3 regions of the Pseudomonas donghuensis genome follow, and region 1 is predicted to be linked to each of the others. Evidence: riboswitches for the same ligand, from Rfam matches in the RefSeq annotation. Region 1 holds a riboswitch; each other region holds the start of a gene.
The links. A riboswitch is a leader RNA that binds a small molecule or an ion and turns the genes downstream of it on or off. The one in region 1 is predicted to bind cobalamin.
Positions count from the first base shown of each region.

Region 1 (2,257 bases):
AAGGTGAAGACAATGAGCATGATGGACTGGGATGCCTACCGTAATCAGTTGATGGCCGGCATTGGCGATCTCAAGCAACTCTCTCCCGACACGGTCAACGGTTACATGACCGCCAGCGGCGCCGGAGCCAAGACCAACCACCTGGACGCCAAGACCCGCGAGCTGATCTCCCTGGCCGTGGCGGTGACTACCCGCTGCGACGGCTGCATCGCCGTGCATTCGGCTCAGGCGGTCAAGCAAGGCGCCAGCCGCGAGGAAATCGCCGAAGCCCTGGGCGTGGCCGTGGCGATGAATGCCGGGGCGGCGCTGGTGTACTCGGCGCGGGCCCTGGATGCGGTGGGCAAGGCCGAGCAGTAAATTCCCCACAAGTGAGTGCGCGGCCAACGCCGCGCCTCACCCACTTCCTGGCATTTTCGCATAAGCTAGCAGGCGAACCGTTTTCAGGAACCCCCATGATCCACATCCGCCCCATGACCGCCGCTGACTTCGAGCGCTTCTGGCCGACCTTCCAGGCCATTGTCAGCGCCCGCGAAACCTATGCCTTCGACCCGGCCATGAGCCAGGAGCAAGCCCGCCAGCTGTGGCTGGACGCGCCGCTGCAGACCCTGGTGGCCGAAGAAGATGGCGTGCTGCTCGGCTCCTACTTCCTCAAGGCCAATGCCGCCGGCCCCAGCAACCATGTCAGCAATTGCGGCTACATGGTTTGCGATGCCGCCCGCGGGCGCGGTGTGGCCCGGTTGATGTGCGAGCATTCGCAACAGTTGGCGCGGGAGCTGGGTTTTCTGGCCATGCAGTTCAACTCGGTGGTGTCGAGCAACGAGGTGGCGGTGGCCTTGTGGCAGAAGCTTGGCTTTGCAATCGTCGGGCGCTTGCCCAAGGCCTACCGGCATGCGCGCCTGGGGCTGGTGGACAGCCTGGTGATGTACAAGTGGCTGGAGGAGCCGAAGCAGCCGGTGCTGATCGGACGCAAGAATATCGAGGCGGTGGTTTCGCGCAAGCGCGGGCGTTGAAACTGTATTGACTGTGCTGGCCTCATCGCGGGTCAAGCCCGCTCCTACAGGAGCCGGCTTGCCGGCTGATCTGCTCAGATTCCCAAGCCGTTGACTGCAAAGGCTTTCAGTGTTCAGATGCGCGCCAGTTTCAGGTGTCCTGCGCCGCCGTGCGCAGGGTGAAACGGGAAGCCGGTGCGTCATGCCAATGACTAGTCCGGCGCTGCCCCCGCAACGGTAAGCGAGCGAAGCCTTCGAAACACCACTGTGCTCCGGCATGGGAAGGTGAAGGCCTTCATGACCCTCGCAAGCCCGGAGACCGGCCTGAGGCTTTTGTTTGGCAACCCCGCGGTGGGCGGGCGCAGGCCGGTTGGCGTTCGCCTGCGCGCGCCATTCCTCCGTGCGTTGTTCCCTCCGGGATTCATTCTTCCTGTTGACTGTGGAACGACATGTCCCGTAACTCCAAGCTTCACACCCTGGCGGCCAATGCCCTGGCTCCCTGCCTGGCCTTCTGCGTGTCGGCTTTCGCCGATGACACCCGCCCTTCTACCTTGGCCCTGCCCTCGACGGCCATCACCAGCAGCAGTGACAACGAAACCATCAGCCTGGCCACCCCGCTGCCGACCGGCTCGCGCCTGAACCTCAGCGCCATGGACACCCCGGCCAGCACCAGCAGCCTCGCAGGCGAGGTCATCGAGGGACGTAACAACCTCACCGTGCAAGACGCCGTGACCCGTTCGCCGGGCATCACCTCGGTGGCCACCCCGGGCAACGGCAACACGGCGCTGTCGGCCCGCGGCTTCAGCGGTCACGGCTCGGTGATGACCCTGTTCGACGGTTCGCGGATGTACACCGGCGCCGGCACCCAGAGCTTCCCGGTCGACCCGTGGATGGTCGAGCGCATCGACGTGATCCGCGGCCCGGCCTCGGTGCTGTACGGCGAAGGCGCCACGGGTGCGGTGATCAACGTGATCGCGAAAAAGCCGTTTGCCGGCGAGATCCGCAACCAGCTGCGCCTGGGCTACGGGTCTTACGATCGCCAGCAACTGGGCCTGGACAGCGGCGGTTCGCTGAGCGAGCGGCTGAGCTACCGGATGACCCTCAACCGCCAGGCAAGCAACGGCTGGATCGACCGTGGCGACTCGAAGAACCTGGCCATGAGCGCCGCCCTGCGCTTCGACGCCAGCGACGACCTGAGCTTCACCCTCGCCCACGAGCGCGGCGACGCCGAGCCGATGAACTACTTCGGCACGCCGCTGATCGACGGC
Region 1 covers NZ_CP071706.1:2,362,867-2,365,123, reverse strand. Annotated here, with positions in the region: gene BV82_RS10955 (carboxymuconolactone decarboxylase family protein) at 13-357, shown strand; gene BV82_RS10950 (GNAT family N-acetyltransferase) at 453-1,010, shown strand; cobalamin riboswitch at 1,126-1,331, shown strand; gene BV82_RS10945 (TonB-dependent receptor) at 1,439-2,257, shown strand, end outside.

Region 2 (2,257 bases), 2.0 Mb from region 1:
GGCGCGGCGAACCTCACCGCCGGCGGCAAGGCCGCATCGCAACTGGCACCCAGGGCGGCGGCAGCCGCATCCAGGCGGGCATCGAGGTCGTTCAGCTCACTGGCCTGCACCAGGCCCAGGTGGCGGCTGGGCAGCTCGATGCCGGTTTCCCGTGACAGACCGCCATACCAGCGCAAGCCTTCGGTCAGGCTGCCTTCGAGCAACTGGGCATGGCGCAGGGTACCGACGCGGTTGGCCAGTACCCCGGCAAACGGCAGGTCCGGCTGATAGCGCGCCAGGCCCAGGGCCAGGGCGCCGAACGTCTGGGCCATGGCCGTGCCATCGATCACCGCCAGCACCGGCACGCCAAAATGACGGGCCAGGTCAGCGCTCGATGGCGTGCCATCGAACAACCCCATGACCCCTTCGATCAGGATCAGGTCGGCCTCAGCCGCCGCTTCCCACAACAACCGGCGGCTTTCCTGCTCGCCGACCATCCACAGGTCAAGCTGATACACCGGCGCACCGCTGGCGCGCTCAAGGATCATCGGGTCGAGAAAATCCGGGCCGCACTTGAACACCCGGACCTTGCGCCCCTGGTTGCGATGCAGGCGCGCCAGCGCGGCGGTCACTGTGGTCTTGCCCTGGCCGGAGGCCGGTGCGGCAATCAATACCGCCGGGCAATGGCGCGCGTCACTCATAGTTCGACGCCCTTCTGGGCGCGAATACCGGCCTGGAAAGCGTGCTTGATCATGCCCATTTCGGTGACGGTGTCGGCCAGTTCGATCATTTCATCCTTGGCCGCACGACCGGTGACGATCACGTGCTGCATCGGCGGGCGCGCCTGCAGGTCGCTGAGGACCTGGTCCAGATCGAGGTAACCGTGCTTGAGGGCGATGTTCAGTTCATCGAGCACCACGAAGGCGATCGACGGGTCCTGGAGCATCTGCCGCGACACCGCCCAAGCGGCTTCGGCGGCGGCGATATCACGCTGGCGGTCCTGGGTTTCCCAGGTAAAGCCCTCGCCCATCACGTGGTAGCGCACCTGCTCGGGAAAACGGCGGAAAAACAGCTCCTCACCGGTGCTGTTGCGGCCTTTGATGAACTGCACCACACCGCACTGCATACCGTGGCCCATGGCCCGGGCAAGCATGCCGAAGGCCGAACTGCTCTTGCCCTTGCCGTTGCCGGTGAGCACCAGCAGCAGGCCGCATTCGTTGGGCGAATTGGCGATGCGCTCGTCGATGACGGCCTTCTTGCGCTGCATACGGGCCAGGTGGCGTTCGTCGCGCTCGGTGGATTCAGTCATGAGGTTCTCCGCAAACCACTGTCGGCCGGCCCGCAACGAGCCTGGCAGCCTGTGGCTGCTCAAGGATCGCGAAGGAAACGGCGTGACAGATGAATGGATATGGCAGACGGAAAACGCGCAGGGCTGCGGCACAGGCCGGAGGAACCGCGCATCACCCTCCGTGATGCCGTTGGCTGTTACAGGCCGGTCTCCGGGCTTGTGAGCGGGGCCATGAACACCCGGGACCGCGCGCCTTCCCGGGTTGAACACCCAGTGGCCCTGCGCGGCCTTGACTCACCTACCGTTGCGGGGGCAGCGCCGGATTCGCGCGCCTTGCACGCCCACCGGCTTCCCTGTTTCACCCTGCCAGGCCATAGCCCACAGAGCACCTGAAACAAGTCGCGAAGGTTAGAGGGTTGCACCCGGAGCGTCAATGAAAGGCGCTGAACTGGCCTGGATCAATGGCGCCTTTGTCATCTTGTGTAACACTGACTTCAGTGATATCAAATAGCCATAACTTCGGCTGTACTCGATCACAACTATAAGGGAGAGCAGCATGCAAGGCCTGATCATCAATAACGCGCGCCTGGAGTTCCTGCGCCCCGCCCTGGAACGTTGGGTTGATTGCATCGACCGCTTCAACCAGACCCTCGGCGATGGCGAGGCGCCCTACTGGCACGGCGCCCAGGCCAACCTCGGCCTGCTCTCGGCCGCCGCCTGGCAAGCCGAGCTGGTGACCCTGCAACAGCACCAGAGCAAGAAACAGCGCGAGGACGGTGATCGTGAAGGCCGCTGCGACCTGTACATCGCCAACCACGAAGAAGCCGCCTACCTGCAAGGCAGCCAGCGCTGGCCAAAGATTGCCAAGCTCGATTTGAACAACGCCCTGGCCGAGACCGTTTACACCGCCCGGCAGATCGCTGCGCCCAGCCAGCTCAAGGTTGCCGCGCTGTTCGCCAGCCCCTGGAAAGCCGGCCAGCACGCCAGCCC
Region 2 covers NZ_CP071706.1:4,370,627-4,372,883, forward strand. Annotated here, with positions in the region: gene BV82_RS20330 (cobyrinic acid a,c-diamide synthase CobB) at 1-680, opposite strand, end outside; gene cobO (cob(I)yrinic acid a,c-diamide adenosyltransferase) at 677-1,288, opposite strand; cobalamin riboswitch at 1,453-1,675, opposite strand; gene BV82_RS20340 (hypothetical protein) at 1,824-2,257, shown strand, end outside.
Region 2: another riboswitch for cobalamin. It lies ahead of cobO (cob(I)yrinic acid a,c-diamide adenosyltransferase); the one in region 1 lies ahead of BV82_RS10945 (TonB-dependent receptor).

Region 3 (2,257 bases), 420 kb from region 1:
ACCAGCGGCACGTCCAGGCGCCGGGCCAGTTCATGCAGGCCGGGTTCGTCGCGCTTGAGGTCAATGCTGGCCAGGCCCACGACCGCGCCGGGCGGCAGGTCATGGGCGAGCAGGGTACGCGTGAGCAGGGCGCTCAGGGCGTCGACCGGGCAGCCGCGACGGCAACCCAGGCCGAGGTACAGCTGCATCCTCAGGGCTGGCTCGAACGGCGATACAGCCAGGCGCTGATCAGGCCCAGGGCCAGCCAGAACGCGGCGTTGGTCAGCAGCGAGGCGACCTTGAACTCGGCTTCCAGGGCTTCTGGGGCGAGCATCTGGTGGACTTCGGGCTGTGGCGCGCCAAGCACATGCGGGATTACCAGCAACACTGCGCCGACTATCTTCAGCAGCCAGTTGTGGGCGAACACGATCAAGGCGAGACCGACGGCGGTGGCGGCGGCGGTGCCGACCCACCAGGTCTGGCGCTGGGCCAGATCGGCGGCAGCGGTGCCCGGCAGCTCCGGCGGCAGGCCCAGGGTCGGCGCCAGGCAGAACACGGCAAAGCCGCCCAGGCCCCAGAGCGCGCCGCTGATTACGCTCTTCGGTGCGCGCAGGGTGTAGAGCGCGGCGAGGATCAGGGCGAAACCAACCGCCACCACCAGGTTGCCGCCGGTGGTCGACAGCACACGCTGCCAGCCGTCTTGCGGCGACCAGGCTTCACTGTCGTGATGATGCTCGGCGGTGCCGGCGGCATGTTCATGGGGCGCCTCGACCGCAGGCGCGGCGCTTTCATAGGTTTCCGCCTGGAGAATCAGCGGCGCGACCCAGAAGCTTTGCAGCAGGGTCAGCAGCAGGGCGGCCAGCAGGCCGGTAAAGCCTGCGGTACTGGCAATACGCTTGATCATCGGGGGCAGCACTCAGTGGCAAGGGAAGGCAGCGCTGTGGCGGGTATCGTGGGCAGCGTTGTGCACCGCTTCGATGTGCGAGAAACCGGCGAAGTACACCAGGCACAGGCCCAGCAGCGAGGCGCCGACAGCAACCAGCAGGCGTTGGCTGAGGCTTGACGGGGTAACGGCTTGGTTAATGGCGGTACTGGTACGCATGGCGCTTTCCTCTTGGTGTTGTCGGCAACAGGCAAGCGCAGCAAACCCCTGCACGAGGTTCGCCCAGGGGTTGCAACAGCGCCCGCCCACCGCGGGTTTGTTCAGTCAAGCGTTGGGCCGGTCTCCGGGCTGGTGAGGGTGGGCAGGTGGCCACACCACAGGCGTCACCTTCCCATGCCAAACAGCGGGCACAGTGGTTCTGACGCTTTTCTCACTTACCGTTGCGGGGGCAGCACCGGACTTGTCATGCACCTCAATAAAGAAGCATATGACGCACCGGTTTCCCAGTTTCACCCTCAAGGGGCACCCAAACGAATGGCGTTAGCAAATCACGGGCGCGGGCAGGCGTCAATCGTGACAGCAGTTGACCGCTCACCGGGCACTGCGTAGCCTAGCCGCTTCGAGGTTCTTCGGCGCTGGCCGAAGCTAAGACGGGAACGCGGTTCAAGCCGCGGCTGCCCCCGCAACTGTAAGCATTGAAGCGTTCGACACAGCCACTGCAACCCTGCGGGAAGGCGTCGTTCGACTGGCCCGGGCGCCGGTGCAATGCAAGCCAGGAGACCTACCTCGGACAGTTTCCGACATTCAACCGGGCGGGGTGATCCGGTGGCGAACAGGCCAGGTGCGTGACACCGTTGGCGCTCGTCCCGCATGCCCGCCATCCTGCCAAGGGCATCGACATGAAAACACTGGCCAAACTCCCCGTCACCATCGTTACCGGCTTCCTCGGCTCGGGCAAGACCACGCTGCTGCGGCATATGCTCGACAACGCCCAGGGGCGGCGTATCGCGGTGATCGTCAACGAGTTTGGCGAACTGGGCATCGACGGCGAAATCCTCAAGCAGTGCAGCATCGGCTGCACCGAAGAAGAAGCCAACGGCCGCGTCTATGAGCTGGCCAACGGCTGCCTGTGCTGCACCGTGCAGGAAGAATTCTTCCCGGTGATGCGCGAGCTGGTGGCCCGCCGTGGCGATCTGGACCATATCCTCATCGAAACCAGCGGCCTGGCCCTGCCCAAGCCCTTGGTGCAAGCCTTCCAGTGGCCGGAGATTCGCAACGCCTGCACCGTCGACGCGGTGATCACCGTGGTCGACAGCCCGGCCGTCGCCGCAGGCACCTTTGCCGCCTACCCGGAGCAGGTCGATGCCCAGCGCAAGCTCGACCCCAACCTGGACC
Region 3 covers NZ_CP071706.1:2,787,137-2,789,393, forward strand. Annotated here, with positions in the region: gene BV82_RS12980 (cobalamin biosynthesis protein) at 1-188, opposite strand, end outside; gene BV82_RS12985 (CbtA family protein) at 191-883, opposite strand; gene BV82_RS12990 (CbtB domain-containing protein) at 896-1,081, opposite strand; cobalamin riboswitch at 1,180-1,408, opposite strand; cobalamin riboswitch at 1,468-1,665, shown strand; gene cobW (cobalamin biosynthesis protein CobW) at 1,762-2,257, shown strand, end outside.
Region 3: another riboswitch for cobalamin. It lies ahead of BV82_RS12990 (CbtB domain-containing protein); the one in region 1 lies ahead of BV82_RS10945 (TonB-dependent receptor).